3 regions of the Exiguobacterium sp. RIT452 genome follow, and region 1 is predicted to be linked to each of the others. Evidence: predicted binding sites of a transcription regulator. Region 1 holds the regulator's gene; each other region holds the start of a gene.
What was found. Region 1 encodes LexA, which represses DNA repair genes until DNA is damaged. Its sites were predicted from a motif close to CGAACATATGTTCG; they were not measured.
Positions count from the first base shown of each region.

Region 2: addB (helicase-exonuclease AddAB subunit AddB) is a predicted target of LexA. The motif match lies at 6,204-6,217, and genes of this name have one in related genera.
Region 3: D3D03_RS14235 (NUMOD4 domain-containing protein) is a predicted target of LexA. The motif match lies at 4,357-4,370, and genes of this name have one in related genera.

Region 1 covers NZ_QXJB01000001.1:432,793-443,460, forward strand. Annotated here, with positions in the region: gene dhaK (dihydroxyacetone kinase subunit DhaK) at 1-503, shown strand, start outside; gene dhaL (dihydroxyacetone kinase subunit DhaL) at 523-1,122, shown strand; gene dhaM (dihydroxyacetone kinase phosphoryl donor subunit DhaM) at 1,119-1,484, shown strand; gene glpK (glycerol kinase GlpK) at 1,595-3,112, opposite strand; gene D3D03_RS02195 (MIP/aquaporin family protein) at 3,152-3,856, opposite strand; gene D3D03_RS02200 (metal-binding protein) at 4,040-4,510, opposite strand; gene lexA (transcriptional repressor LexA) at 4,541-5,155, opposite strand; gene yneA (cell division suppressor protein YneA) at 5,366-5,653, shown strand; gene D3D03_RS02215 (YneB family resolvase-like protein) at 5,699-6,355, shown strand; gene D3D03_RS02220 (DUF896 domain-containing protein) at 6,465-6,701, shown strand; gene tkt (transketolase) at 6,896-8,884, shown strand; gene D3D03_RS02230 (YneF family protein) at 8,993-9,223, shown strand; gene D3D03_RS02235 (ABC transporter transmembrane domain-containing protein) at 9,343-10,668, shown strand, end outside.
Region 2 covers NZ_QXJB01000001.1:60,713-71,380, reverse strand. Annotated here, with positions in the region: gene addA (helicase-exonuclease AddAB subunit AddA) at 1-2,728, opposite strand, end outside; gene addB (helicase-exonuclease AddAB subunit AddB) at 2,725-6,156, opposite strand; gene D3D03_RS00395 (truncated hemoglobin) at 6,362-6,742, shown strand; gene D3D03_RS00390 (hypothetical protein) at 6,802-7,143, shown strand; gene D3D03_RS00385 (hypothetical protein) at 7,232-7,654, opposite strand; gene D3D03_RS00380 (competence protein ComK) at 7,761-8,246, opposite strand; gene D3D03_RS00375 (sensor histidine kinase) at 8,365-9,738, opposite strand; gene D3D03_RS00370 (response regulator transcription factor) at 9,735-10,400, opposite strand; gene D3D03_RS16745 (hypothetical protein) at 10,528-10,668, opposite strand, start outside.
Region 3 covers NZ_QXJB01000007.1:146,578-157,245, reverse strand. Annotated here, with positions in the region: gene D3D03_RS14270 (response regulator transcription factor) at 1-60, opposite strand, end outside; gene D3D03_RS14265 (class I SAM-dependent methyltransferase) at 45-611, opposite strand; gene D3D03_RS14260 (bifunctional transcriptional activator/DNA repair enzyme AdaA) at 779-1,831, shown strand; gene D3D03_RS14255 (DNA alkylation repair protein) at 1,828-2,880, shown strand; gene D3D03_RS14250 (hypothetical protein) at 2,877-3,203, shown strand; gene D3D03_RS14245 (hypothetical protein) at 3,421-3,717, opposite strand; gene D3D03_RS14240 (DEAD/DEAH box helicase family protein) at 3,714-4,298, opposite strand; gene D3D03_RS14235 (NUMOD4 domain-containing protein) at 4,435-4,959, shown strand; gene tnpB (IS200/IS605 family element RNA-guided endonuclease TnpB) at 5,068-6,240, shown strand; gene D3D03_RS14225 (hypothetical protein) at 6,425-6,610, opposite strand; gene D3D03_RS14220 (GGDEF domain-containing protein) at 6,771-7,856, shown strand; gene D3D03_RS14215 (DNA/RNA non-specific endonuclease) at 7,913-8,902, opposite strand; gene D3D03_RS14210 (hypothetical protein) at 9,167-9,346, shown strand; gene D3D03_RS14205 (NUDIX hydrolase) at 9,463-9,873, opposite strand; gene D3D03_RS14200 (Type 1 glutamine amidotransferase-like domain-containing protein) at 9,858-10,526, opposite strand.

The DNA.
Region 1 (10,668 bases):
TTGCCGGAGCAGCGGCGGCAGAAGGCAAGTCACTGGCGGAAGTCAAAGCGGTCGCGGAAAAAGTCATTGCCGGCGTTCGCTCAATCGGAATGGCTTTGTCACCTTGTTATATGCCGGAGAGCGGAAAACCAGGCTTTGATCTTCATGAAGACGAGATGGAAATCGGAATCGGGATTCACGGGGAAAAAGGACTCGAACGTAAACCGATTGCCTCCGTCGAAGCGATTGTGACGGAATTACTGGATCGACTGACAGCGGAAGTATCGGATAAAAAAGTCGCGGTGATGGTGAACGGAATGGGTGGAACGCCGGTTTCGGAACTGTATATCACGTACAAGTATGTCGCCGAGCAACTACAGGCAAAAGGGTATGACATCGTCCGACCATTCGTCGGCAACTATATGACATCGCTTGAAATGCATGGTTTCTCGATCACTTTGCTTCCGGTGGACGACGAACTGGTCGGCTACTTGGACGCTAAAACAAACGCGATTGGATTCTAACTAGAAGAGGTGCAGACAGATGAAGTTATCAACGGAAACATTTCGGGAGGCATTGCTTGAAGCTGCAAAACAAATGGAGCAGCATAAAGACGAATTAACGGATCTGGATCGGGAAATCGGTGACGGAGACCACGGTATCAATATGTCCCGCGGCTTCCAAGCGGTTCAGAAGGAACTCGAAGCGCAGACAGAATATGAAGACCTCGGCGCGTTATCCAAACAAGTCGGGATGACGTTGATCAAGACGGTCGGAGGCGCTTCCGGACCGCTCTATGGGACGGCGTTCGTCAAGTTTGCCGGCGCCTTCAAAGGAAAAACCGAAGCGGAAGGCGATGAGTTGGCAGCTGCTTTTAAGGAAGCGACGGACGGGATAAAGATGCGCGGAAAATCGGAGTTCGGACAAAAAACGATGGTCGATATCTGGACGCCGTTTTATGAAGCGCTTGAGCAACAAACCGATTTAAATCAAGCACTGGATCAAGCGTTGGCAGATACGAAAGAACGGGTCGCAACAAAAGGACGGGCGTCTTACTTTGGCGAGGCGACGGTTGGCGTTCAAGATCCCGGCTCGCTGTCTAGTGCCTTGTTGTTACGTGCGATTGTGGAGGTGCTTCGATGATTAACTTGATTTTGGTTTCCCACAGTGAGAAGTTAGCTGCTGGTCTGAAAGAATTATTGGCTGAGATGGCACCGGATACGCCAGTGTTACTCGCAGCAGGACTTGCAGACGGTAGTATCGGAACCGATGCATCACGGATCGAAGAAACGATGAACGAACTGACCGATGACGGATTGATTTTAACGGATATCGGTTCAGCGACGATGAACGCAGAACTTGCGCTCGAGTTATACAGTGGAGACCGGAGTGTGCAGTTCGTCGAGGCTCCGCTTGTCGAGGGTGCTTTTTTAGCAGCAGTCTTAAGCGGACAATCCAAGTCGCTAGATGAAATCGTCACCGGCGTGAAGTCTGAGTTTGGATGAACATCTCTTAGAGAAGACCAAAACAAGCGTGCTCCAGAACGACGGAGCACGCTTGTTTCATGGAGTATAAAAAAACTGACGTTCCGCTGGGGAACGTCAGGTACAACAAGTTACGCATTAACTTCTGTTTTGCTTGGTTTAAACGCCATCGTCGCTTCAACCGCTTTTTGCCAACCGGCATAACGCTTTTCACGATCGTTTTCTTCCATCTCTGGTTTGAACTGACGGTTGAGTTTCCATTGCTTTTTGATTTCCGCTTTATCTTTCCAGTAACCAACGGCTAAGCCGGCAAGGTAAGCAGCACCGAGGGCAGTCGTTTCGTTGATTTCTGGACGATCCACCGGTACACCCAGGATATCTGACTGGAACTGCATCAAGAAGTCATTTGAAACCGCACCACCATCAACACGTAATGTTTTCAGTTCGATGCCTGAATCTTTTTCCATCGCTGTCAAGACATCACGTGTCTGATAAGCAAGTGACTCCAGTGTCGCGCGGACAAAATGTTCTTTATCCGTACCGCGCGTTAAGCCGAAGATGGCTCCGCGAACGTCGCTATCCCAGTAAGGGGCACCGAGTCCGACGAAGGCAGGGACGACATAAACACCTTCTGTTGAATCAACTTTTAACGCATAGCCTTCTGAATCCTTCGCGTTTTTCAACATCCGTAAGCCGTCGCGCAGCCACTGAATCGCTGATCCGGCAACGAAGATTGAACCTTCGAGTGCATATTCGACTTTACCGTCAACACCCCAAGCGATTGTCGTCAGTAGACCGTGGTCAGAAGAAACAGCCTTTTCACCGGTGTTCATCAGCATGAAGCAACCTGTGCCGTACGTGTTTTTTCCTTCACCCGGTTCGAAACATGTTTGACCGAAGAGGGCAGCTTGTTGGTCACCGGCAATACCAGCGATCGGAACTTCAAAACCGAAGAAGTGATACGGAACCGTATTGTCATACACTTCACTCGATTGACGCACTTCCGGCAACATCGATTTTGGAACCGTCAGGATTTCAAGTAATTCGTCATCCCATTTTTGTTCGTAAATGTTATACATCAATGTTCGTGACGCATTCGTGTAGTCCGTGATATGCGTTTTGCCGCCGGACAATTTCCAGACGAGCCACGTATCGATTGTACCGAAGAGCAGTTCTCCGTTTTCCGCTTGTTCCCGTGCGCCTTCGACATTATCAAGAATCCATTTGACTTTTGTTCCCGAGAAGTACGCATCGATCAATAAACCTGTTTTATCGCGGAATTTCTGGTTGAGACCTTGTGCATTCAACTCGTCACAGATACCGGATGTTTGACGGGATTGCCAAACGAGCGCGTGATAAACCGGTTTACCTGTTTCTTTGTTCCAGACGACCGTCGTTTCACGTTGGTTCGTGATGCCGATACTTGCGATTTGACTAGGCTTAATATCAGCCGATCCGAGGGCATCTGCCATGACTGCAAGAATCGAACCCCAGATTTCATTGGCATCATGCTCTACCCAGCCTGGTTGCGGGAAGTATTGTTTGAACTCCCGTTGTGCCGAGTTGACGATTTGACCATCGTGATCAAAGATGATGGCACGTGAGCTGGTCGTTCCTTGGTCGAGTGCTAAGATATACTTGTTTTCCATTGTAAAATCCCCCTTGAGATATAGGTGTCAACACAAGAATCAGTTTTGCAGCAATTGGTAAAGCAGGACGGCAATTCCACCGCCGACGATTGGACCGACGATTGGAATCCACGAATAGCTCCAATCAGATGAACCTTTTCCTTTAATCGGCAAGATGGCGTGGGCAATCCGCGGACCAAGGTCACGGGCCGGGTTGATGGCATACCCTGTTGTACCACCAAGCGAGAGACCGATGACGACGACAAGAAGACCAACGATAAGTGGTTTCAGTCCGTCACCGAACGTCGTCAGACCAAATGACAGAATTCCGAATACCAAGACGAACGTACCGATGATTTCCGAAATCAAGTTTGAAGGCGTGTGACGAATCGCAGGTCCGGTTGCAAACACACCTAATTTTGCTGCTTGATCATCAGTCGCTTCAAAATGTTTCATATAATGAAGCCAAACAAGTACGGCACCGATGAATGCTCCGATTAATTGACCAGCGATGTAGATAGGTACATCAGCCCACGGCAAATCGGAATTCATGGCAAGCGCCAATGTCAACGCAGGATTCAGGTGTGCGCCACTGGCGGCAGCAATATAGGCTGCAGTCATGACGGCGAGACCCCAAGCAAATGTGATGACGATCCAGCCGCTGTTCTCAGATTTCGTCTTTTTCAAGACAACCCCTGCAACGACCCCATCCCCGAGCAAGATCAGAATCATGGTTCCAATCAGCTCACTAGTAAAGTTACTCATGCAAAAACCCTCCCTTTGGATTAAAGCAAATATTGGCCTTTCTATTTAAAACTACTCCGAAATGAGAACGTTTTCAATACAATTAATTGAAATACTCGAATGAAATTTCCTTAATTTATGTTTAAAAATTTGAAAAGTGGATACAAAAACACCTTTTGTTCATTTTGTAAGGAACAAAAGGTGTTAGCGGCGTTTTTTTCGTTTCTTTTTTGTTCTAAACAAACTGCTCGAATGATCGAGAACGATATGGATCGTACTGGCGACCATAATCCCGATGACAAAAGCAGGCATGGATTCAAACCAGAGATCGACCGTACTTGGATCGATGATCTCGACGTAAAGGGCCAGAAACAAAAGGGGAATCAAAAAGGCTGCGCTGTACAGCAGGCGAATGATATCACCAATGATCAAGCCGTGGGACCAGATGGATCGGTGCGGCATGATTTTGACGTAAGGCATCCAGAGTACCCGGAATGGTCCGAGCCGGTAGTAAGGTTCCGACTTCAAATCGAGGTCGGGGGAGAGCCAAAGGGTGCCGACGGCGAGTCCGATTGCGGTCGGCAACCAATCCGTCTGCTGTGTTGCGACCGAATACGCAACATAACTCGTCAAGGCAACGGAATTAACCGTATCATGAACATTTCCAGAAGGCATAAAAAAAGACCAGCTGAGCTGGTCCCTCGCTTAGTGGATCGTCCGATATACGCCGATGACCTTGCCGAGAATCGAGACATTGTCGAAATACATCGGGTCCATCGAATCGTTTTCGGGTTGAAGACGTACTTGTTGATCTTCTAAGAAGAACCGTTTTACTGTCGCTTCGCTATCTTCGGTCATAGCAACGACGATTTCACCGTTTTCTGCTGTGTTTTGTTGCCGTACGATGACACGATCACCGTCAAGAATTCCTGCATTGATCATCGATTCACCATCGATCGTCAACATGAAGACGTTTTCGTTTCCAACGTAATGAGCCGGAAGCGGGAAATGTTCTTCGATGTTTTCAATCGCCGTGATTGGAAAACCAGCCGTTACTTTCCCCATGACAGGGATGTGCACGATTGCTTCGTGATCATCTTCAGGTTTATCAAGCAATATCTCAATCGCACGTGGTTTTGTCGGGTCACGGCGAATCAGTCCGCGTTTTTCTAGACGATCCAAATGACCGTGTACCGTTGAGCTTGAAGCAAGACCAACAGCTTCGCCGATTTCACGAACTGAAGGTGGATACCCTTTCAGTTTCACTTGAGCGACGATATAGTCAAGAATTTCTTGTTGTCGTTTTGACATTTTCCGCATATGAATTGCCACCTCTTTTCGGAATGGTTTTTTTGAAGGTTATAGGAATACATGTTTCTAAATTCACTATAACATAGAACAAATGAGCGTACAAACAATTGTTCGACATTTTGTGTTGACCGAACACTGGTTCTTGGTTTATGATGAGTTATGCGAACAATTGTTCCGAGAACATCTATTCTAAATCATTTCAAATTGGAGGGATTCATCATGATGCATACGATCCGTACCCATGCCTTTTCCATTGTCTTTTATACGCTTAGCCTTGCTTTCATTCTTTTCCTCTTAACGCCCCGACCGGATGAAAAGGTCGAACAACTCCTGACGGCTTCTGTTACGGTCGATCAAAATGCGACAGTCGAACAAGTCGCTGAAGTCTACAATGACGGTTCGATGACCGATCAAGAATACGTCGAATGGTTGATTGAGAACAATGAACTGAAGACGACTCATGTCATTTCGAAAAACAAAATCGTTGTACCAATCGCGCAACAATGACAAACTGTAAAAGTTGTCAATGAACGAACAGGGGTGTGAAGTACGATGAAAGTAGTAATCTACTGTCGCGTCTCGACGGAAAAAGAAGCACAGGATAGCTCGCTTGAGCGGCAAAGATCAGAACTGTCGGGACTCGCTGTAACAAAAGGGTTTGAAATCGTGGATATCATCACGGAAAAGGAAAGTGGTTATGATGTCGATCGGGAGGGCATGTTGTCCGTCCTCGATTACGTCACACGTCAGGCAGTGGATGCCGTCCTTGTGACGGATGATACCCGTATCGGGCGTGGAAATGCCAAAATCGCGATTTTACACACGTTTCAAAAACATCAGGTCCAACTGATGACGATGGAATCAGACGGCGAATATAAATTGGCTGATGCCGAGGCGATGGTCCTTGAAATCGTCTCGCTCGTCGAGGAGTACCAGCGGAAATTGCATAATGCAAAAATTGCCCGCGGTATGCGACGTGCAGTTGAAAATGGTTTCCGTCCCGAACAGAACCTTAACCGGCAAGGTGAGAATGCAGGTCGGAGCCGAAAAGAAGTCCCGATTGAAGAAATCGTCCGATTACGTGACTTGGGTCTGACATTTGCTGATATCGCCGTTACCTTAAGAGGGATGGGACACGATATTTCAAAGGCGACCGTCAACCGTCGTTATCTCGAATATAAGGAAGTCATCAATACGTATGAAACATGAAGCAGGTGGGTGTGCGAGAAGCGCGCCACACTTGCTTTTTCTGTTCGTGTCTTTTAAAGTAAGGTTACTATTGAAAGCTCGATGTCGAGTCAACAGAAAGAGGGATATCATGTTATCACAAGAACAACTAGACCGGATTAATGAATTAGCCAATAAATCAAAAGTCGAGCCGTTGACGGATGCGGAAACAGCGGAACAAAAAGAATTAAGAACAGCGTATTTGGAAGCCTTCCGCGGTTCATTCAAAAATCAGATGATGGGAATCAAAATCGTCGATGAAGAAGGAACGGACGTTACACCGGAAAAATTAAAGCAAGCGCAGGAAGAAGAACGCAACAAACAATAACCGGAAAAGCTATGTCACTCAATGGATGAGTGGGGTAGCTTTTTTTGATGAAAAGTTCGTAATGTGTATCACAAAAGTGTTAAGAAAACGGCAATAGAGAGCGCATTCATTTCAATGTGACATACTATTTAGAAAAGTTGTATCACATTTCCGGGTGTGCTAAAATGATAAAGAATTTGTGAAAAAGAGAGAGGATGATTGTTTTGACGAACATGACAACAGTAGAACTATTAGCAGTAAATACGATTCGTACATTATCAATTGATGCAGTACAAAAAGCGAACTCGGGTCACCCGGGAATGCCGATGGGTGCAGCACCGATGGCATTTACATTATGGGCGGATCATATGAACCACAACCCTAAAAATCCAGAATGGTTCAACCGTGACCGTTTTGTACTTTCAGCAGGACACGGTTCAATGCTTCTCTACTCACTCCTCCATTTATCAGGCTATGATCTTGCGATGGATGACTTGAAGTCATTCCGTCAATGGAATTCAAAAACACCGGGTCATCCGGAATACCGTCACACGGCAGGTGTTGATGCGACGACTGGTCCACTCGGACAAGGCATCGCGATGGCTGTCGGGATGGCGATGGCAGAACGTCACTTGGAAGCGAAATACAACCGTGACGAGTTAAACGTCGTTGATCACTTCACATACGGCATTTGCGGAGACGGCGACTTAATGGAAGGTGTTTCAGCAGAAGCGGCATCACTTGCAGGACATTTAGGTCTTGGTAAACTGGTCGTTCTGTATGATTCAAATGACATCTCACTCGACGGCGATCTCGATAAATCATTCTCTGAAAACGTCCAACAACGTTTTGAAGCATACAACTGGCAAGTCATTCGCGTGGAAGACGGAACGGATCTTGATTCGATTTCAAAAGCGATCGAAGCAGCGAAAGCCGAAACGACAAAACCGACGTTGATCGAAGTCAAAACGGTCATCGGATTTGGTTCACCAAACAAATCAGGAAAATCGGCTTCGCACGGTGCACCACTCGGAGATGCAGAAATCAAGTTGACGAAAGCAAGCTACGTCTGGGATCACGAAGAATTCTACGTGCCGGAAGAAGTCAAAGACTTGTTCGAAGAGCGGATCGTCAAACGTGGCGCTGACACGGAAGCGGCATGGGCTGACAAGATGGAGCAATACAAAGCAGCACATCCGGAATTGCATGAAGAACTCGTCCGCGCCATCGCAAACGAACTTCCAAGCAACTGGGAAGCAGACCTTCCGACATACGATTTGACATCGAAAAAAGCAACACGTCAAACAAGTGGGGAAGTCTTGAACGCACTTGCGAAAAACGTCCCGACGATCTTCGGTGGATCGGCTGACTTAGCAGGTTCAAACAACACGATGCTCAAAGGAGAAGCTGACTTCGACATCGATCCAAGCGGTCGTAACATCTGGTTTGGTGTCCGTGAATTCGCGATGGCAGCAGCGGTCAACGGTATGGCGTTACACGGTGGTGTCATTCCTTACGGTGCGACATTCTTCGTCTTCTCGGATTACTTGCGTCCAGCTGTCCGTTTAGCAGCATTGATGGGGATCCAGTCGATCTTCGTCTTGACACATGACTCAATCGCAGTCGGTGAAGATGGTCCGACACACGAGCCGGTTGAACACTTGATGAGTTTCCGCGCGATGCCGAACTTAACGGTCTATCGTCCGGCAGACGGAAAAGAGACAATCGCAGCATGGAAAACAGCGGTTCAATCGAAAAACAAACCAACACTTCTCGTCATGACACGTCAAGGGTTGCCTGAACTCGAAGGCACAACAGTCGAAGGTGCTGAAAAAGGCGGATACGTCATCGCGGGTAACATCGAAACAGCGGATACGATTTTGATGGGAACAGGTTCTGAAGTTCACTTGCTCGTCGAAGCACAAAAAGAGCTCGGCGAAACGGCAGCTGTCGTCTCACTTCCATCATGGGAATTGTTCGAAGCCCAATCAGCAGAGTACAAAGAATCGGTCTTGCCAAAACGCATCACGAAGCGTCTTGCGATTGAAGCCGGTGCTTCACTCGGATGGTACAAATATGTAGGAACAGAAGGTCAAGTCATCGGAATCGATCGTTTTGGTGCTTCTGCTCCTGGAGATCTTCTCTTAAAAGAGTACGGCATGTCTGTTGAAAATGTCTTGAACACAGTCAAGCAACTCGGTTAATGAAGAAAGGTGCGCAAACGCGCGCACCTTTTTTTTGCATTATCTATGCAAAGGCTTTAAATTATAGTATAGTAAAAAGCGACGTTTGAAGTTAGAGGAGGAAGCAACTTGGCTACATGGATTTGGATTTTAATTGCCCTTCTTTGCTTGGTAGCTGGTGTCGCCCTTGGTTTCTATATCGCTCGCCGATACATGATGAACTATTTGGAGCAAAACCCACCAATCAACGAAGATATGATTAAGACATTGATGATGCAAATGGGTCAAAAGCCATCACAAAAGAAAGTCAACCAAGTGATGCGTTCAATGAGTGGTTCAATGAAATCACCGAAAAAATAATGACTTGTAAAAGGAGACCATTTTGGTCTCCTTTTGTTTGCTATTTTTTAGGAAGATGGCTAATCTAAAATGTGAGACTATTAGAAATACTCAATCGATTTAAAAAAGGGGGGACTTGTATGGGAGTCTTCAGGAAACTGAGTTGGTTTTTCCGACTCGAATGGAAAGCATACAGCTTAGGCATCATTGCGTTGATTTTTGTAGCCGGACTGGAACTGATTCCACCAAAAGTGATTGGTGAAACAGTGAATGGTTTGAGTGAAGGTAGTTTGACAAGGGACGATTTGATGCGACTCGTCGGCACCTTAGTGTTAATTGGTGTCTCCACGTATGTGATTCGCTATTTTTGGCGTTTCTTTATTTTCGGGGCATCGATTCGCCTCGGACGATTGTTACGCAGTCAATTGTATGGTCACTTCTCCGATTTGGATCAGTCCTTCTATAAAAAGTATCGGAGCGGGGACTTGATGGCACACGCGACGAATGATGTGCAAGCCGTCTCGATGACGGCAGGAGCGGGTATTTTGACGCTTGTCGATTCGGTGACGATGGGGAGCTTCGTCATCATTACGATGGTCACGACAATCAGCTGGAAACTGACACTTGTTTCGTTGTTGCCGATGCCGCTGATGGTTTATTTGACCTCACGCTACGGGAAGATGTTACATTCGCGGTTCCATGATGCGCAAGAAGCCTTTTCCGATTTGAATGATAAGGTTGCGGAAAGTGTCAGCGGAGTCCGGGTGTTAAAAGCAACGGGGGAAGTCGAATCCGATGTCGGGACGTTTACCTCATTATCGGATGATGTCGTTCAAAAAAACCGCCGGGTCGCAAAGATCGATGCGTTGTTTGATCCGACAATTTTTGGATTAGTCGGATTGTCATATATCATCGCGGTCGGATACGGTGCCTATTTACTGCAACAGGGCGAAATCCGGATCGGGGATATCGTTTCATTCACTACATACTTAGGTTTACTGACATGGCCGATGCTTGCGTTCGGATGGTTGTTCAACATCGTCGAACGGGGACGGGCATCCTACGATCGGATCGAACGGATGCTGGCGGTTGAACCGGAAATCAAGGATGCGAAGGAAGCGGCGACGACGGTCACGTCATCCGATCTGCATGTCGCAATCGACCGCTTCATCTATGACACGCAACCGGTCTTACAAGATATCGATGTGACGTTACGACCGGGTCAGACGCTCGGAATCGTCGGTCGGACCGGGGCGGGGAAATCGACGTTCGTCCGGTTGTTGTCCCGGGAATACGATGTCAAATACGGCTCGGTTTCGATTGGCGGTCAAGACATCAAACAATTGATGCGGGAGACCGTCCGAAAACAAGTCGCAATCGTGCCGCAGGACCACTTCCTGTTTTCCGCCTCGATTGCCGACAATATTGCCTTCGCAAAACCGGATGCTTCGATGGATCAGATCATG
Region 2 (10,668 bases), 370 kb from region 1:
GTAACGCCCACTGCTGTTCGCCTTCACTCAACATGAAATGGCGTAAAACGGCGGGGGCAACCCAATCAGCATACGTTTTTGCATTACGCCGGTTGATTTCCGGTAACAGCAACTCATCAAGCGGCTGATCTTGCCATTTAGCAAGTTGTTCTTCCAACCCTTTAATGGCACCAACCAGGATTAATTTTTCTTTTGCCCGTGTCATCGCGACATACAGCACACGCATCTCTTCCGCCTTCATCTCACGGTCCATCTCCCGGCGGATGACTTCTTTTAAAAGCGTTCCCGAGCGGAGTCGTTTTACCGGATCAATGGCGTCTAATGCGATGCCATATGTTTTATGCAATTGGATGGCTTGGATTTGATCCTGCTTATTAAACTGCTTCCCGAGCTGACTGACAATCGTCACCGGAAATTCCAATCCTTTTGATTGATGAATCGTCATGATCCGAACGACATCCTCATCCTCTCCTAAAGAACGGGCTTCTGAAAAGTCTTCACCGCGCTCCACCAGACGATGAATCAATCGGAGGAATCGATACAACCCCCGGTATCCGGAAGCTTCATATTGTGTGGCTCGTTCATAGAGGGCATTCAGGTTGGCTTGTCGACTCCGACCGCCGTTTAAACACCCGACATATTCGTAATAACCGGTCTGATCAAACAACGAACGGATCAAGGCTGCCAGTGATTTCCCTCTGGCTTCCGTCCGCCATGCTTGAAGTTGTCGAAGCGCTTCATCCACCCGTATTCCGAGTGGTGTCTGCTCTTGTGCGACCGTGACCGCCGCTTCGTAAAAACTCGCCTCTTTTGATTTTGCCCGAATTCTGCCTAAATCCCGGTCCGTCAATCCAAAAATCGGCGACCGTAAGACACTTGCTAACGGAATGTCCTGCAACGGATTATCAATCGTCTTCAGTAATGCCATCATGATTTGAATTTCAGTTGCTTGAAAATAGCCGCCCGTCGTGTCGGCATAGACAGGCAACTCGTATTGTTCGAATACATCCACGAGCGCCTGAACACGTTTACCGCGCGACCGGACCAAAACGACGATATCACGGTACTCGCACTTTCGGAATCGTTTTTGTTTGGCATCAAACACAAGATACGGATGATCATCGTTTACCATCTCGATGATGCGTGTCGCAATCACTTGTGCTTCGAGTTCTTCCTTATTCGCCTCCACTTGATCAATCAACAACAATTCCGGAGCAACCTGATCGGACTCCACGTACCCCAGATTTCCTAATCTTAAATAAGCGGCCTCATCATAATCAATTTCTCCGACTGCTTCATCCATCACCTGTCGGAAGATATGATTTGTCCCGTCCAATACTTCCAAACGGCTCCGGAAGTTTTTGGTTAAATCAATTCGTGTCCCGACATCCGTTTGCCGGAACCGTTTAAACTTGTTGAGGAACAAACCCGGTTCCGCATGACGAAATTTGTAGATGGATTGTTTGACGTCACCGACCATAAACAGGTTTCCCGTCTGTTCGTCCGATTGAGAAACGAGTTTTAAGATTCGCTCCTGAACTTCATTCGTGTCTTGGTATTCATCGACCAGCACTTCAACAAAACGCTCCTGCAACAATCGGGCGACATCCGTCGTTTCTCCGTCCTGTTCCAAGATTGCTAACGCAAAATGTTCAAGGTCCGAAAAGTCAACGATTCCCCGTTGTTGTTTTTCTTCTAAATACGCTTCTGAGAAACGACGCACTAATGTCACAATCATCTGTACATGTCCGAGTTGGGAACGCAAGTCCTCCAAATAATCGACTCCGTCTTTTTGTACGAACAAGTCCCGCATCTTTTTAAGATCGCTGACGAGACGCGTCCGTTCGGCTTGAAACACTTTCATGTCATCATCCCCGCGGACACTTTTCCAACGTCCGAATTCGACAGCTTGAAAAGCGAGGGCGACGGTCGTCCAACGATCGCGTCGGGGGTCGACTTGCCGAATCGGCGCAACGTCTTGAATCAGCAGATCCGCCATTTCGCCGTACCCGGCGGCCCGCAACCGATGAGACAATTCCAGGTAGCGGTTGACGACCGGTGCGACCCGCTCCCATTCGAGCTCAAGCAGTCGGGTCAACAAGTGAGATTCATCCGGATCCACCGGTTGATCGTACTGGGCAATCAAATGTTCATAAAAGGCTTCCGGGTCAGGAAGCGAACGGGAAAAACGATACAGATTCGAAATCAGGTTCAGCATTGCCTGGTCGTCCCGGTCTGATGTATAGCTGTCAATCAGCTCGTAAAAGGCAGGATCCGCATCCGCATAAAACTGTTCGAATACTTCTTCCAGGACGTCGTCCTGCAACAATAACAATTCTGCTTCTTCCGCAATCCGAAACGCGGGATCAAGACCGATCCGGTAATAATTTTCCCGCAGAATCGATAAACAGAACGAGTGAATCGTCGTAATTTGAGCCCGGTTCATCATCTGTCGTTGTTTTTTGAGGTACACATCTTCCGGTGACCGTTCAATCTGTTCTTCAATCGCCTCGATGACACGTGTCTTCATTTCTTTGGCCGCCGCATTCGTAAATGTCGCAACGAGAATCCGGTCGGCTGTCAATGGATCCTCTTGATTGATGAGCCGTTGTGTCAGCCGCTCGACTAAAACGGCCGTTTTTCCCGAACCGGCTGCTGCCGAGACCAGAATATGTCCGCCTCTGGCATCGATGGCCTGTTGTTGTTCGTCTGTCCATTGCACACTCATTCTGTATCCTCCTTCAACCGTTCCAAGACTTCTTTTTCTGACATGGCGTCCAGTCGCCGGTAATCATTTCCGAGGGATTCATCAAATTGACAGACCGAACGATATTCACAAAACGTACAAGGGGTTCGTTCTTGATAATCAAACGGATCAATCGCAATATCTCCTTCATACATCGACTGACTGCTCGTTTTCAGTTCATCCCACGCATGATCCATCAAGGCGTTTAATTCGTCTTCCTTCACGACCCCTTTGGTATGCGATTTGTGCAGACCTGTTTTCGTGAACGTCACCTTGACGAGTGGCGATTTTTTCCGCTCATCGTAAGCTATCTGATCCATCGCCCGAAGCACTTCATCATTTTCGACGATGACGCCCTGCATTTGATATGATTCCAGCAACAAGCGGCTGCGTTCGATTTCGTCAGCTGATAAATCGCCGCGTAACATCGGATTCTTAACGTGGAAATACAAGGCTCCCGCCGGCTTTGCTTGCTGGTTGAAAAGTACTTCCGACTGCTCCACGACGGTCTTGAGATACAGCAGCATCTGAATCGCTAAACCGTAATAAATTTCAGCAAAATCCAGTTCTTTGGCACTCGATTTATAATCGACGATCCGGACATACAATTGATCACCAATCGTCGCTTGATCGACCCGGTCGATCCGCCCTGTGAATTCGATTTCCGTTCCGTCCGGTAAAGCAAACCGAAGCGGCGGGAACATCGCATTCCCAAAGCTGATTTCGAATAAATCCGGTTCAAAGTCCGATCGTTCTGCTTGTTTGACTAACATTTTGGCAGTCTGCTCGACGACATCCGTCAGCTTTTTCTTAATATATCCAAAACGGTTCGAACTCATCAAAATCGCATTTTGAATTTCCGGCGTCACCTTTTCGACGGCTTCCTTTGCCAGACGGCTGCACGACTGATCATCCAAATCCCGCCAGTGCTGACCGGACGACTTGATGTTAACGGAGAGATCATTGAGCGCACCGTGGAACAGATTGCCGATATCCGGCGCTTCGAATTTATATAATTTCCGTTCTTTCAGCCGTAATCCGTAACGCGCAAAATGTTTATACGAGCAGGCATTGTACGTCTCGAACCGTGAGACACTCGCTTTGATGTTGTCCCCATACAACGTACGGGCCAAGTCATCCGGTAAGGACTCCGCTTGATTTTGATAAAACAGCGCACTTGAGAACAAAGCCATTCGTTCCCGCCCCTGACCGTTTTCGAGCAACGTATTGTAGACATCAAACCATGATTGTTGGATTGGATACCGGCGTTGCAATCGCCGTAACTCGATTGCGGTCGCAGCAGCGGCACGATCCGGACTCGTCACGAACTGAAGTTGATCGTCCGGTGCATGATCGCCGGCCTCTGCAAAGGACGTTTTGACAGGACGATCCTGCAGCAATTGACGTTTGATTTGTTTGACGATTGAGGCGGGTTGCAAGGCCTTCCCGTCCTCGTCGACGAGCGCGTAGCTGATGTGGAGCGCTTCACTCGGTGCCGTCACTCCTTGATACAGGTAAAACAATTCGTCATCAAATACATCAAGTGATGCTTTGCCGACCGGAACACCATGATCATGTAAAAAGTCATGATCACTCTCTGATAACAGCTTCGACTGATCCTCGACAAACGGAATCAACCCATCGTTCGCTCCAAGCAGAAAGACGACTTTTATTTTCTGCAAGCGTCCCCGGACATAGTCGGTTGCAATCACCTGATCGAGGGACGGCGGAACAAGCGCAAAGCGGAGACTTTCAAGACCCGTTTCGACCATTTGGATAAACAGTTCCGTCGAAAGGGTTGTTTCCGGAGCTGCCGCTTCCAATTGTTCAAAGAGATGGAGGACTGCTTCATACACTTGATCATGTTCACGGGCATGACCCAACTGATTCGCATCGAGCGCTTCCTGTTTCCAAATCATCAACTGGTCCGTCAACTGATGTTCTTCTAAAAAACGGTACAAGGCACGTGTATATTCACTCATCGTCCGCGAGGCCTTAAACCGTTTTTCGAGCGGTTCAATCGCATCGACGAGAAACTGACGCCATTCGTTCAACGCATTCTCTTCTTTTAATTCCTCATCAGTCAGACTGACTTCGTCTGCCAGACGACGTTTCAGTTGCCATGGCTTTTTCCACATGGAACCTTTGATCCCCCGCTCCAAGACAAACGTCTCCAAACGATCAAGCGCCAAGCGCGAATCATCTGCCGGCAATGGAATCAATTCTGTTTTCAGTAATCGGAAAACCGATTCTTCCCGGTAACCCGTCAGAATGATTTCGAGGACGGCATGCAACAACTCCACGATTGGATGATGGACCATCGGTTCCCGTTGATCCAAAAAATAAGGAATATCATACAGCTGGAAAGCACGTTCCAAATGATCGGCATACGGCTCGAGGTGACGGACAAGAAACGCAACTTCATTGAAACGGTATCCTTCGTTCCGGACAAGCTGAATGACTTTTCTGACGGCCGCTTCCGTTTCGACTTGCCGATTGACCGCTGCCGTAACCGTCACCCCGTCCACTTCATGATCGACGGCCGGATAACCCGGTGCCAGTAACGCTTGCTCAAGTATCTGTAATCCGCTGCTTTTAAATTTTACGGGTTGCTGGTAATGAATGGATTCATGGTCGATTTGACGCTCTTTCATCTGTTCCAGTAATTGCATGTAACACCGTTGCGATACACCAAATTCCGATTGTTTGGCATGAGGATCCTCAGTGTCTAACGTAAAACTGATATGCATGTCTTGCGTCAATTCCATCAAACGAAGCAACACTTGTTGTTCCTGCAAAGAAAATTCATAAAATCCATCAACATAAACACATGCCTGTCCCAGATTGGCTTGCGGCAACAACTCAATAAGGGTTGTAAAGTAGTCATCCGCATGCAGGGCTTTGTCTTCAATCCGCTCTGTAAACCGTTCATAAATCAACGCCAAGTCATTCAGCTTCGGTGAACGTTCAGGCGATACTTCACTGATTTGACGTAACATATCCGGATCCACCAACGACCGTTTGAACGAGGCAATCAATTCATCCAATCCCTTATAAAAACCGGGCATATTTTTCGTCCGTTTAAAGATTTTCAAATTTTCTTCCGTTTCCTCCACTACTTGCCGCAACAACAGTTGCGTACCGGTTTCATCCAAAAAGGGAATCGCTTGATTGCCGTGGTCACGGATGATGTGGAACGCAAATCGCCGCAAACTCATGACTTCCATTCGCACAAGACCGGATAAGCGCGGATCAATCGCAATCCGTCGTTCCATTTCAAATGACATTTGATCCGGAACGATGAAAAAGATGGGCGGGCCTAACGGTTGTTCCGTCAATTGATCGACAACACGCTCAATCAGCTTTGTGGTTTTACCTGTACCGGCACGACCTAGATGCATATAATTCATATTCAACCTCCTCTAGTTGTTTTCATATGTACATTATCGCATAAATGCGAACAAACGTCCGGTGATGTCGTAAGTTTTTTCCATTCAATTTTGGGACAAGATATGAATCGGGTACCGGATCCGTAGTTGCAAAAAAGGGGTAAAGACTGGCATAATGATATGTCGCAAGATGATTCAAACCGTATGTACAGAAAGAGGGACATCGATGCTCTACGAAGAACTCGGAAAACGTCAAGCAATTGAACAACTGGTTAAACGATTTTATGAACAGGTTTACGCGGATGAACTTCTTCTCCCTTTATTCCCGACTGACCGTCAGCGGGTTGAACAAGCACAAATCGTTTTTTTAATCCAGCTGACAGGTGGACCCAAACAATATGAGCAGTATGATGAGCGCATGAACCTTGCGATGATCCATCGTCTTTTGCCGATCGAGCAAGCGCATGCTGAACGTTGGATTGAACTGATGACACTCGCGGTTGCTGAGACCATTTCGAATCCGGAGGCTGCTGCCCGCTTAATCGAACGATTACGAATCGGTGCGCTGAATGTTCTCCGGATTTGCGACGCGCACCGAGGCGGCTAAGGGATTTTTCTTTCTCATCCGTACATTTCAATGTAAAATAAAAAGTGGAGGCGATAACTATGACTGAAGAACAAGATCAAAAGAGTGAATTGGTAAAGAATGCACTCGAACAAGCTGAAGCTGCAAAAACGACAGATGAAACCGTCGAAGAAGAAAAGTCGGATGAACAAAAACGACTGGAACACATACGAGCCCTTGTCACACTAGAGCGTGGTTCTGATTATTATCGCGTCGTATTCTACGATGATCATAAGCATTTGATTTTCAAGGAACTGGATTATGACCGCGTAGAATTTGTTGGTCGATTCTATAATGACAGCTTCGATCCGACGAATCAAAAAGAGTTAGAAGAGATTTCTGAAAAAGCACTTTCAACGTCGATTCGTAAACGATTCCTGTAAAAAATTGCGTCTCGAAACGTTTTCTCATTGAAAAAGCCGTTCTCCCACAATCAGTTGATGGGGAGCACGGCTTTTTTTATCGGTTCGATTACGATTGCTGTTCGGGACGTTCAGCTGCATGTCGTTTTTTCCGACGAAGTACATATGCTAATACCCCGCCTGCGACAGCAAGTCCAGTCGCTGCCAAGACCGGCAGGAACACTTTTTTCGAAGTCAATTTTTGTTTGACCTGTTCAAGGCGTGATTCTGTCACTTCTTTTTGCGCAACAGAAGTCCGGCGGTTGATTGTCATATGTTTTGCTGCATCTGTTACGACGATTCGTTTCGTCACCCAACGGCGATTTCCCGCTTCGTCCACAATCAGTTGACGTGCCCGTTTGACACCTTTGACCCGCTTACCTGGCGTATTTTCCGGACGGACGATACGCGAACTGATAAAACGACGTCCTCCGTTTACACCAAATCCCGGTTGTAGTTTTCTTCGGTTTAACCATTCATATGATTCATTCATTGTGTAGCGATCGTTTGATCGCTTCACCTCCCCTTCGATTCTCTCTCTTATGCACTCATGGATTAATTCGCTTTATTTGCTAAAGATTCCTGTTAAGATGTTCCACTTATCGTGGTTTATTAAACGTCATCGGTCGTTCTTCTTGAAATCTCCGTTGCATTTCATATGCAAGTTCTAGCGTTTTGATTCGTTGCCGTTCAATGCTGTACGCCGAAACCTCCGTGTCAATTCGTTGTCCGGTCTGAAACTCGACTTGAACCGTTTTCCCTTTTTTCTGGACGGCCTTCATCTGCTTGAAATTAATCCAGATACACTCTGCCTTTTCCTTGGCTGTTGTCGGAAAGAAAATCGTCTGTGCCTTCCAGTCAATCAAGACCGGTGTTTTCCGATTCGGTCCCAGTACGTGGCGGGCCGCCTCAATTCGTCCGCGCATCGATGAACCAAAATACAGACAAGATTCTTCGATGAACTTGATTGGGTGTCCATCTAATACCACTTCAGATTGTTCTTGAATAAGTAAGGTTTGCGGTTCCCCGTACGGACCATATCGGGGAATAAGTGCTAACGTTTTTTCCGTAATTTTATGTGGCATTTTGATTTCTCCCTTCTTGTATTAATTTGGTTATATCAGATTACGAAGAATCCGGCTGAGCATCGCCATTATTTCCCGAAATAAAAAACGAGATATGACTATCTCGTTTTTTAAGATCTTATTTTTTTGGTGGTGCTTGATCTCGGAAGTGACGTGGGAAATTAAATTTCACACAGACTTTATCCTTTTCATTTCCCGCCGTCTGGTTTTCGATCGTCACCGTTCCTTCATGACGTTCTACAATCCGCTTGACGATATATAATCCAAGACCAAACTTCCCTTCCTTACCACGCGAAAATTGGTGGAACAGGGGGGATGAAGCATCAAGCGGCGGACCATCATTCTCAATCTCGATTGTTGCTGCCTCCGCTGTTCCGGACAGGCGGATCGCAATCGTCGTTTCGGCGTAACGGATTGCATTGTCCAGCACGTTTTCCAGAGCTACACGTAATTGTTCGCCTTCACCTAACACGATTCCAGCCTCACCGGAAATTTTCCAGGTCAATGCTTTTGTTCCGACAAACCGTTTTTGCAACAAATGCACCATCCGGTCCAGATCCACATGATCCCATTTCGAACGATCAAGCTCAAAATAGTCCAGTTTCGTCACATACAACAATGCAGCTACCTTTTTCTCCAACCGTTCGGCTTCCTCTTCAATGACGGAAACCGATCCCGTCAAGTCACCGTCGGGATAAATACCGTCTGAAATCGACTGGGCATAACTTCGAATGACCATGATCGGTGTTTTTAGATCGTGAGAAATATTTTGCAGCAGGGATTTTTGGGCTTTATCCTGCTTTTCCAAATCCATTCGCATCGCATTGACGGAACGAGCCAAACGGCCAATTTCGTCCCCACGATCAAGAGGAAGCGGTGTATCCCACTGCTGAGCAGCGATTTTTCCGACAGCCCCTTCAATTTCAATCAACGGTTGTGTCAATCGACGTGCCAACCAAAATGCGATGAACAATGTCAAGATACTGACGATCGCCACAACCCAGCCAATTTTTGAGAATAATTGCGAAATCAATTCTTGACGATAGGCATCCCAGACGTATGAGACACGGTAGTACGTTTCACCTTTAATCTCCATCTTCAAGATGCTGTAGTAAACATCTTCCTTGTCGAGACGTGTCGTATATTTTTCCATCTCATCTTCTTGCGCAATGGCATCCCGATACATTTGATTGACCAACTGTTGGGGCGCACCGCCATAATACAGCTTACCGTTTTTTGATAATAACAAGACGTTAACCGATCGTGACTCTTGTTTTCGTCGATCGAATTCAATCGGATTTTCTTGGAGCATCTCAATGACGGATGCATCTTCCGAGAAAAACACTTCACTGTTTTCGAGTGTCGCATACACCTGTTCGTCGATGAAGTTACCGATCGACGAGCGCATGACGACCAAGATCACAATCGAGAGCGTGGCAATGACTAATAAAAACATCGCCCAGATTTGAAAACCTAGACTCCGGTTTTTCATGCAGCCACCAGACGATATCCGATACCATATATCGTCTCGAGTTCAAGTTTTGAGAGCTTTTTTCGGACACGGCGTACAAGATCGTCGACGACGCGATCAGATCCAAAGTAATCGTCTCCCCAGACACTGACCAGAATTTGTTCACGCGACATCGGTGTCCCGATTTGTGTCGCGAATAAAATCAATAAGTCGTATTCTTTTGAGGTCAAATCAATCTCTTGACCATTCTCTTCAATCACACGTTTTTCCGGATAGATCATATAATCCCCATAACGAATGACACCGGTTTTCGGTGCGGCGTAGGCGCGTGCCAAAATCTTCTTCACACGAATGACCAGTTCGCGCGGCAGAAACGGCTTGGCGATGTAATCGTCCGATCCCATCTCCAGCCCAATGATCTTGTCGATGTCTTCATCACGGGCCGAGATGAAGATGACCGGTGTCGTCTCATCATGTGCTTTAATCCGTTTGATCAATTGAAAACCGTCCAAATCCGGCAACATGATGTCGAGTATCCATAAATCAGGTTTTTCAATGATGGCAGATGCCGCAGCTTCTCCTGATGTAAACGATTTAACTTGCCAACCTTCCTGTTCCAAATACTTGACTAAGACACGGTTCAAGTTCACTTCATCATCGACTAAATAAATCGTATGCATCATCATCACTCCTGCTTAAGTTCTTTTTTTTAGTGTAACAAAGGATTTCCGCAGAATTATGGGAGAATTAAAAAAATGTACAAAAAAACGCTCTCTTTCATAGAAAAGAGAGGCGCACGGAACAAAACAATTATTTTACAAGGCGCAACGATGGATACGTCGCACGTTCTACATGTGTTTTCACATTCCCCGATACATGACGACGTTCCGTTTTCACTACGTGTGTTAGGAACGTTACACCGCCACCAAGTAAGACTGTTACGCCTGTCAT
Region 3 (10,668 bases), on a different contig from region 1:
ATACAGTCGCAACAATTGCCGGATATCGGCTTCATCATCGACGATTAAGATTGTGGGCACGGGAGATCCTCCTTTTGGACACCTTCGAAGACGTAGGCGGGCGGCATGTTTTGCAGTGTGTAAGAATAACTGTGCTCAAAGAAATACCGGCGGAATGTCTTGAAATGGAGTTTGGTATATTGAAAGGCGATGAAATGACCGCCTGGTTGCAACAGGGTCTGGAAGGTTTCGAGCAAGTCATGGCGTAACGGAAGCGGGAACGAAGCGAATGGTAAGCCGCTGACCAGGACACCGGCCTGATGATGCCAGTCTTCCGGACAGTTTTGAATGTCGCCGATGAACAGTTCGACGTTCGTCTCATCAGCTAACAGCTTCGCCAAGGCTTCTTGAAACACCGGATTTTGTTCACAGATCAATAAAGTCGTTTCCGGGTGTCGCGCGCGCAATAAGGCTTGGGTAATCGCCCCGTCACCGGCACCGACTTCGACGATGACGGCTGGCCGGTCAGCGACCGCCCGCTGCGCCATCATGTTCGCTAACCGGGAACTGCTTGGGGCAATCGCGCCGATTGTTTTCGGGGATTGGATGGCTTCTTTCAAAAAATCAAACATGCGAAACCTACTTTCTTCTTGAGTATACCATCGATGATACAGGGCATATCTTTCACAAACAGGAGAGTTTTCTTAAGTTTGTCTTAAGAAAAGATCCATGCCTGATTTTCGGCGACATGCAGGAGGGTAAACTCGGTATACTGAGGAAAAGAAGGGGAGGGCATGAGATGAATAACTTACCGGAAACGGATTATTATGCAGCACTCGTCCGCCGAGACAGCTCGTACGAAGGGACGTTTTTTGTCGGAGTCAAGACGACGGGAATCTTTTGCCGGCCGACCTGTCCGGCGCGGAAGCCGAAGCAGGAGAACTGTGAATTTTTTGAGACGGCAAAAGAGGCGTTACTTGCCTCCTACCGTCCGTGTTTACGCTGTAAACCACTGGCCTATCCCGGTGACAGTGAGGTCATCAGCCGCTTGGTTGCCGCCGTCGAAGCGAGTCCCGAGAAACGGTTCAAAGACGCCGACTTCCGGGAACTGGGGCTCGATGCCTCGACCGCCCGGCGGCAGTTCAAAAAACGGTTCGGGATGACGTTCGTCGAATACGCCCGGTCCCGGCGAATGGGCCTTGCGATGAAAGAAATCCGGAAGGGGCAACCGGTCATCGAGGCGCAACTGGCAAGCGGCTATGAATCGAGCAGTGGTTTTCGCGATGCATTTGCCCGCATCATGGGCGAGACACCGAAACGATGGGACGGAACATACCTGCAAGCGAAGTGGCTCGATACGCCGCTCGGACCGATGTTGGCGATTGCCGACGAACAAGGACTGCACTTACTCGAGTTTGTTGATCGTCGCGGACTCGAACGGGAAGTGGAACGGTTGCGGCTCGCAGCCCGCGCCGTCATCATTCCCGGTGAGACACCGGTGTTTGAGCAGGTGACAGCTGCACTGGACGCGTACTTTGCGGGAACGCTTGACCGGTTCGAGGTGCCGCTCGTCCTGTACGGGACGCCGTTCCAGAGACAGGTCTGGGAACAGTTGCAACAAATTCCGGCGGGGAAGACGATTTCCTATCAGGAACTCGCTGTCCGCGTCGGCAATCCGGCAGCCGTCCGTGCTGTCGCCCGGGCAAACGGCGCCAATCAATTGGCATTGATCATTCCGTGTCACCGGGTCATCCGCTTGACGGGCGATCTCGGCGGATATGCCGGTGGCTTGGCACGAAAAGCGGCCTTATTAAAATTAGAACGGACGAAGAGAGGATTGAATCACATATGAGTTTGATTAAAGATGTGTTTACACCAGACTGGTTGCACCGATTAGGGGAGGCGGTGCAGGCACCGGACTTTAGAGACATCGTGCAACAAGGGGACTGGGAAGAGCTGGCGTTTAAGCAACGGGTCCGCCGGATTGCGACTGAACTTAACCGTTATTTGCCGGCTGATTTTGAGCAAGCGGCGACGCATCTAGAAACGATCGCTCCGGAGTTTCCGGGACTGCCGGGCATCGTTTTTCCGGACTACATCGAAGTTTATGCGCCGAGTGATGCCTGGGACCGGGCAATGGTAGCACTGGAAAGGTTGACCCGGCACTCGACGTCGGAGTTTGCGGTCCGGCGGTTTCTGCTCGAAGATCAAGACCGGTTTTTAGAACTCGCGGTCCGGTGGAGTCAGTCGAGTGACGAGCACGTCCGGCGCTTGGCGTCAGAAGGAACCCGTCCGCGCCTGCCGTGGGGGCAACGGATACCGGCGTTGATTGCCGATCCGCGTCCGGTCCTGCCGATTTTAGATGACTTGTTGCAGGACGAGGCGCTTTACGTCCGCAAAAGTGTCGCCAATCATTTAAACGATATCGCGAAGACCCATCCGGAACTCGTCATCGAACGCTTGGAACAGCTCGGGAACCATCCGCATACGGACTGGATTTTACGGCATGCTTCACGGACACTCCTGAAACAGGGACATCCGGACGTCTTGAAGGCGTTTGGTCTCGTCACGCGGGGGACGGTGACGGTCGACGAACTGACGGTGACACCCGCGTTGCCGATTGGCGGGGAACTGACGTTTACCTTTGCCCTTGCGACAACCGAACCGCAAGTCCTGCGAATTGAATATGCGATCGACTATGTCAAAAAGCGGGGGACAAGTCAAAAGGTCTTCCGGATCAGTGAACGGCAAGTGATTGGACGGGAGACGTTTACGAAACGGCAGTCGTTCCGGAACTTGACGACACGCGTCCATTATCCGGGTACACATCAGCTGACGATTCTGATTAACGGTAAAGCCTACGCGACGGCAGCTTTTGACGTAGAGGAGGAAACAGAATGAACGGTCGCCATCCGGACTTTACGACGTCCCGCCTGCACATTGAAGCAGCAGATACGACGGACGGTTGTATCTGGACACTGCAGACACGGGAGAGACAACAGATTGCGACGATTCAGTTCAGCGGTCAGCAACTCAGTTATGACGCAATTGATCCGACCGACCGGGCGGGCTACATCGAAGAAGCGTTGACGGTCATCGTCGCGTATCTCGCCCGGACGTTGTTATTGCCGTTTGTGATCGGACGGGACGGAGAAGCAGCGGTTTGGCTCCGAAATGGCTTTCGTGCGGACGGACCGGTCTTTCGGCGTGACTTGATGCATTGAATGATAAAAAAAGAATCGTCTTTCCTCCGCTCGCTTTTCTCAGGCGGAACGCAAGCCGCGGTCGTCCGAGGACGACCGGGTCTCGCCTGTTCCTGACGGAAGCACGCTTCCTTTTCCTGTAGAAGTCGAGTGGAGTCGACGATTTTTTTGGATAGGCAAAAATAAAACCGTTTCCTCAGAAAACGTGCTTCTGAAGAGACGGTTTTTCGTGTCCGGATTACGGTTCTGAGATGCCGTTTGCGAGCAACAATAAAAAGGTGATGACGGATAATGACAGTAAAAAAGCGATGTTTGCGAAGACACTGAACCATTTGACGTAGTTATTTGTCGACCGGAGACCAAGCACCAGCGAAACGATATACCCGAGTCCGACCAAGATGTTGAGACCAATCGGCACCCACAGGCTGAGATTCGGGAAAAACCGTCCGCTCAGCAAATAGGACGTCAACATGTTAAACAGCAACAAACCGAGCGTCAAGAACACCGGAAAATACGTCTGCTTGGATTGGTTCATCGTTCGACCAGATTCGTTGACCAGTTAAAGTGTCGACAAATCGTCTCGGCACTTTCGCCGGCCGAACGTCTGTCGGTATCAAGACGGAGATAGTTGGGATACGACAGTTCTCCCGGAAGCGAATGCGTCCGGTACTGTTCGGCGGTTTCAAGCAAGTTGGCTTCCGACGCAGCGATGTCCCGTTTCGTGAACTTATGGAGTAAACGGTTCTCGGTCTGGTTTCGGGCCAGACGGGTGGACAGTTCGGCTTCCAGTTCAACGATGAAGACTTCGGCACCGGCTTCTTCAAACAGTTGAACGGTCTCTTCGATGAATTCGATGCCGCCGTCTTCGACGCCAAACAAGCATAAAAACGTAAAAATGACCCCTTCGAGATCACTGACCGCCATTTCCTTGAACATTTCCCGCCGGATCAAGTCCTTCAGTTTATGATGCGCCGGTTTCGTGAAATCAAAATACGGATGCAACAAGTCGATCGTCTGATGGTTGTGGAATAATTTCATGCCCGTTTTTTGTTCGAGTTCCTGACCAATCGTCATTTTGCCGACCGCTTGCGGACCAAGTAACATAACAAACTTCATCCTGACACCTCTTCCTTTTTTTGTTAATACTAGCACAGAAAAACAGAGTGTTCCTATTAGAACGTTTGTTCGTTAAATGGTATAATGGCAGTAGGAAATGTTGTCGTTTTAGGACCGAATGGAGGTCATTGATTATATGGAATATTGGAAGGCAGTACAGGGCTATGCAGGCATGTATCAAGTCTCAACATCAGGGAACGTCCGGTCGCTCGACCGGACCATCGAGACGAGTCGTGGTGTTAAACAACGACGGCAAGGTGTCGTGTTGCGCCCGCGAATCAATCAAGAAGGTTACCGGAAAGTGACGTTGTACAAACAAGGACGCGGGGAACGGTTTTATATCGCCGAGCTTGTCGCCAAAGCGTTTCTCGATTCCGAGGCCACGCACGACCGGATTATCCGGGCGGACGGTGATCGTGTAAACGATCAAATCGACAATCTGACCGTCAGACCGTCGACGAGTCAAGCGTACGCGTCGCTCCTCGACGAGTTCGACCTGTTATTGACGCAACATATCGAATTGTCGCCGCAGCAGATCCGGGACATTCGGCGTCGGTATCAAACCGGACTTTCGATTCGCCGGTTGGCGTTGACCTATCAGGTGACGGAAAACCGGATTCGCAACATCATCGACAAAAAGGAAGCCCGGTATATTAGTTAAAAGATAAACAGACCCCGTGCCTCAAGCACAGGGTCCGTTTATCAAAAGTGGGAGATGAATCGCCAGCCTGCCTTTCGGGTATATTCTCTTTGAAGGAGGTGAAAAATGGTGTTGAAGCACAAGGCCTACAAATTCAGAATCTACCCCACAAAAGAGCAGGAAATCCTGATTGCGAAGACGATTGGGTGTTCGCGCTTCATCTTCAACCACTTCTTAGCGAAGTGGGATGAAATGTACAAGACCACTGGAAGAGGTCTGTCCTACGGTTCTTGTTCCAAAGAAATTCCTATGTTGAAGCAGGAGTTCGACTGGTTGAAGGAAGTCGATAGCACATCTGTTCAGATCAGCGTCAAGCATCTTGCTGATGCGTTTGACCGCTTCTTCAAGAAGCAGAACGAACGCCCTCGTTTCAAGTCCAAGCGCAATCCCGTCCAGTCATACAAGACCAACATCCAAGGTAAAAACCAGCTTCCTGAAGTCTCGATTGAATGCAACAAGCTCAAACTGCCAAAACTGAAATGGGTACGTTTCGCCCATTCGAAACAGGTCACAGGCCGTATCTTGAACGCCACGATCCGACGCAATACTTCAGGAAAATACTTCGTCTCCCTGCTCGTCGAGCAGGAAATCCACGAACTGCCGAAGACCGGTTCATCTGTCGGTGTCGACGTCGGACTCAAGAACTTCGCCATCCTGTCGGACGGAACGATGTACAAGAACGACTGTTACTTCCGAACACTTGAGAAGAAACTGGCGCGCGAACAGCGTAAGCTCTCCCGCCGTCAACGCATCGCTCTGAACAAGAAAGTGAAGCTTTCCGAGTCGAAGAACTATCAGAAGCAAAAGCGGAAGGTTGCGCGTATCCACGAGAAGATTGTCAACAAGCGCACTGACTTCCTGCACAAGGTATCGACCGAGATCGTCCAAAACCACGATGTCATCGGGATTGAGACCTTGCAGGTGAAGAACATGCAGAAGAATCGTAAGTTGAGCAAGGCCATCTCTGACGTCAGCTGGTCGGAGTTCTTCCGTATGCTGGAATACAAGGCAGAATGGTACGGGAAGACCGTCGTGAAAGTCGGCAAGACCTTTGCTTCCAGTCAACTGTGCTCCAGTTGCGGACATCAACACAAAGACGTGAAACATCTCGGCTTGCGTGAATGGACATGCCCGAGTTGCGGCATCCATCACGACCGGGATGTGAACGCAGGACTGAATCTCAAACAAGAAGCCGAACGTATCTTAGCTTCTTCAACCGTCGGGACGACGGGGTTAGCCTGATCAGGTTTCGACCGTTAGGTCGGATAACTCAGGAATCCTTCACCTCTAAGTGAAGCGTAGGTGGAGGTAGTTCAACGCCTCCATGCTTCCTATCGGGAAGTGGGAGGGCAGATTTTATGAAGGACATGTAGCGTTCTTGTAAAGGTTCAGCCCACAAAAAAAGGACATCCGAGGATGTCCGCTGTCAGCCGGCATGCGGCAGGTAAGTCGAGACGAAACTGGTCGTCATTTGGAGCAGCTGTTGTGTTTCTTCTTTTGGTTCGGATGTGACGTAAATAATCAGGGCAGCGGCGACGGCAACAAAGATGATGATGACGAGAACAACAAAAAACGGCATCTTACTTTTCTTTTTTTCCTCTTTCATGTCCATTGTAATAATCCCCCTTATCCAAAATAAGCAAAGCCTGTATGGAATGTTTCCCTCGTTGCAAAAATGGAAACCTTTGGTCTGCTTGAAAAAGGACTGAAATCAACCGATAGAGAACTATACAAAGTATGAAGTTTGTCAGTCGAAGGGGTGTCAGGGTGCCATGTTGAGTCAGTTTAATCAGTTTCTGTTGAATTTTTCATTGTTGATTACATCCCTCTTGTTTGCGTTTTTACCGCTTCGGCATACGGAACGGATTTCAGCGGATTCTCCTATTCGAACTCGCTTAGTGGTAGGACTAATTGCCGGTCTGATCGGCGGATTGCTTGTCTTGAACAGTATCACCTATGACGGGGCGAAAATTGATTTACGGCTCGTCGCGCTCGTGACGGCTTATTATTATGGCGGCTGGGTCAGTGGTGGGATTACGATGACGGCGATCATCGGAGCACGTTTTCTGGTTACGCCGCCCGGGGTCTATGAAGGGTTGATTCTTGCCACATTGATTTGTTTGGCATTGCTTGTCACGGCAAGTATTTACCGTCGATTTGCAGCCCAAACCTTCAAGGATTATTTGGTTCTCCTTGGAGTCGGGATCGGGTATAGTCTACCGGCCTTATATTTGTTGACGGATACATTTATGCGCTTTTTGGAGATGGCATTTGTCTATATTATTTTTAATTTGTTTGGCGGCTACGTCACGTACCGCTTCCTGCAGGAGTTACGCAAACACTTCCAGTTCGTCCAGACGCAACAGGAACTGGCGTTGACCGACGGACTGACGAATCTCGCCAATCGGCGAAAGCTCGACGAGACGTTGGCGCATTACGACCAACACGGCTATGCGTTCTCCGTCCTGATCGTCGACATTGATTTCTTCAAATCGGTCAATGATACATACGGCCATGACGGCGGCGACGTCGTCTTACGTCAACTGAGTCATCTGTTGCAACACTGTAGTCCCGACGAAGCCGTTGTGGGACGTTATGGCGGGGAAGAGTTTGTTGTCTTGCTGCCGGACATGCCGCTTAAAGAAGCCGTCCGCCTCGGGGAAACGATTCGCTTGGCCTGCGCCGATCAACATTTTGTCTTCAGCACGTATCCGGCATTCCATGTCACGTTATCGATCGGGGCGGCCTCGTCGGATCAAGGTGAGACATCGTTTGAAGTCGTCCAAAAGGCCGATCAGTCCCTTTATCAAGCGAAACAGACGGGACGGAACAAGGTCGTCGGTTACAGCGAAGAATAATCCAACACCAACAGGCGGGCTCCTCGGAGTCCGCCTGTTTCATGCTGCACGTAAAACTATTCGCCGACCATCCCGTCATGGTCATTGTCCCGCATATGGGGATAGAGCCAATGGTCATCCGCGATCGGCATAGCGAAACCGGCGTCCTTCGCCTCTTGGATCGTGACTTGTCCGTTGCCGTCAGTGTCGACGGTTGAGACATCACCCGTGTCTGGAGCAGGTGCCGTTTCAACAGCAGCTTCTGCTGTCTTGTCCTCGTCTTCTGTCAAACCGAGTGCCGCATTGACTTCATCCGGATTCACATTGTCGAAGTCATCGACGATGACATTGCCCTTTAACGTATACGTGTACCGATAATGGGACGGAATTTGCGTCTTGGTATCGGGATAGGTGATGATCGCCTCAAAATCCGACACCTCACCGGCCTGGCGGATACTGTTCTCCATATAGGCTTGATCGCCGTGGCGATTGAGCGTGCTCTCCTGCGGCGTGATGTTGTAGGCGTTCGAGACACCACCGAGCGAATCGGCAATGACATGTCCTTCATCAAGCTGAGGACTCTCGACACCCGGAACCTTCGCTTCGTCCGAATAATAGCGACCGGATGACGTCACGTCTTCCGTATCTTGCTGGAGCGTGATTTTTTTGGCAGTGACTTTAACGAGTTGCGCGTGTTCATTTGTAAAGGCCCAATACTCGCGGTCGCCAAAACCGATGTTCACGACGGCATTTGGTTCCCGGTCGCCGGACAGGTCGCCGCCGTCGACTTCAATGGGTGTATAGCCGGGGAACGACTTGTCCTCGGAAGAGACGGTCGACTCGTTTTCCTGAATCGGTTCCGTTGCTTCTGTCTCGGCAGTTTCTGCGGAAGGTACATCAGCAGATGTTGTCTCTTGCTGTTTTTCTTCGGTCTTCTCTGCGGAAGGCGTTTCTTGAGACGCCGCCTGGTCGACCTTTGGTGCCGGCGCAGATGATTCTTCCGCAGCACATCCCGTCAACAACAGGGCGGCTAACGGTAAAGCAAAATAAGTAAAGGATGATTTCATCAGTGGACTCCTCGCGTATCATGACATACTTGTCCATTGTAGAAATCTTCCAGTCCGAATACAAGGTGATTTTTAACATTTAGCGGTCTTAATAGAACAATAGATAAAGTTAACGAAAAATGGGAGATTACTTCGAGGGCAGGAGACAGTGATTCGAAAATCGCAGAAGGGCGTGACCTTGTTTTAAAATAGGAATAGTGTGTAAAATAAGCATTCACCACCTGAACAGATCGCGAAGCGTGACGATGTCAGAGGAGGGATGGTATGACCAAACGGATGAAGGATTATGGTATCTCGTTCATCATTTTAGGAATTGCCGTAATATTGTTTAGTGTACTGGATTTACCGAAAGGAATAAGTGCCGTCGCTGTGATTGTAGTAGTGGTACTGTCTGTTTTTTTATACGAATTTCGACGTTTTTTAACGCATGATGCAAGAAAATAATTGTTAGCAGCACGTTGTCTGAACGTACCGTTTCAACGAGTCATAATCAGACAGAAAAGGTGATCCACCCGTTTTCCGGGAGGATCACCTTTTGTAATGCAGAATGTATGGAACACCTATGTTAAGACAAGCTGCTGAAAAATCTGATGCCGTTCAAAGGCAGTTAAGATGCTCGGCGCAATCTGTTGCCGAATCAGCTGTTCATCTGCCCATGAGTAGGCGTCATGCTCTTCTGATAACATTACACTGCTGGTCACAGCTGTACAGAAGTAGACCAGCAGGATGACCTGGCGATCGGGATGTGTCAGAATGCTCGAGGCATAAGCGATTTTGTCGACGGTGACCGTCAACCCCGTTTCTTCCCGGATTTCACGAATCAGACTGTCTTCCGGTTGCTCGCCAAAATCGATTTTTCCACCCGGACATTCCCACGTTCCGCCACCCGAGTCGGCAGCAGCACGCTGAACGATTAAAATCCGGTTGTCGTGCCGCACGATCCCTTTGACGGCTGTTACGATAGTCGACATGTCATTTCCTCCTTTCGCTTCAGTACAACTGCTTCCGGTCCTTCTTGTTGAATCAACTGACCGTCTTGCAGATGAATACCGGTTTGCTCCGGTAAGCCGTAACCGAAGCGACTCTGTGTTGCTTCAAATGCCTGCAACAAGTTCGTCTCTTCCTGCCATGTGTCATAGTGGACGGAAATCACGGCGTCCATTAGACCGAGTCCTTCAAGGACGAGCGCCTTGCCCGCCCGTTGATCGATCGCGGGAATTCGGCATTCGTTCGGTGTCAGTAAGGCGCCGGCGGAAAAACCGGCGACCGGGACGCCGTGCTGAAACCGGTCCTGAACGATGGCTCCGATTGGCGTCTGCACGATGAATTGTTGGTACAGTTCCGTTTCCCCACCCGAGATGATGATGCCGGCGCAGGTACTCAGCTGCTCGAGTTGGTCGTCTGTTGGACTTGCGGACAACGGCAAGTGGAAAAATGCTGTTGCGCCGCAAGCGGTTAACATCTCCGTATAGATCGGCGCGTAATCGGACCAGGACGAACCGGGACGCGGCACATACAGTAAAGCGACGGGACGTGTCCCGTTCAAACACGAAACAAACGTTTGACATAAACCCGGCGTGAACGGGGGACCACCGCCAAATAAAAAGAGGTGTTGATTGACCATGACTGCTACCTCCTTACTCAAACTATTCTCTTAGAATAAAAGAAAATCGAAAACAAGGGTACCTGACTCTTTTTTTGGATAGGTAGAAAACGGAAAATGAATTACAATGGTAATACTAGGGAGAAAACGAAAGGGTTAAGTG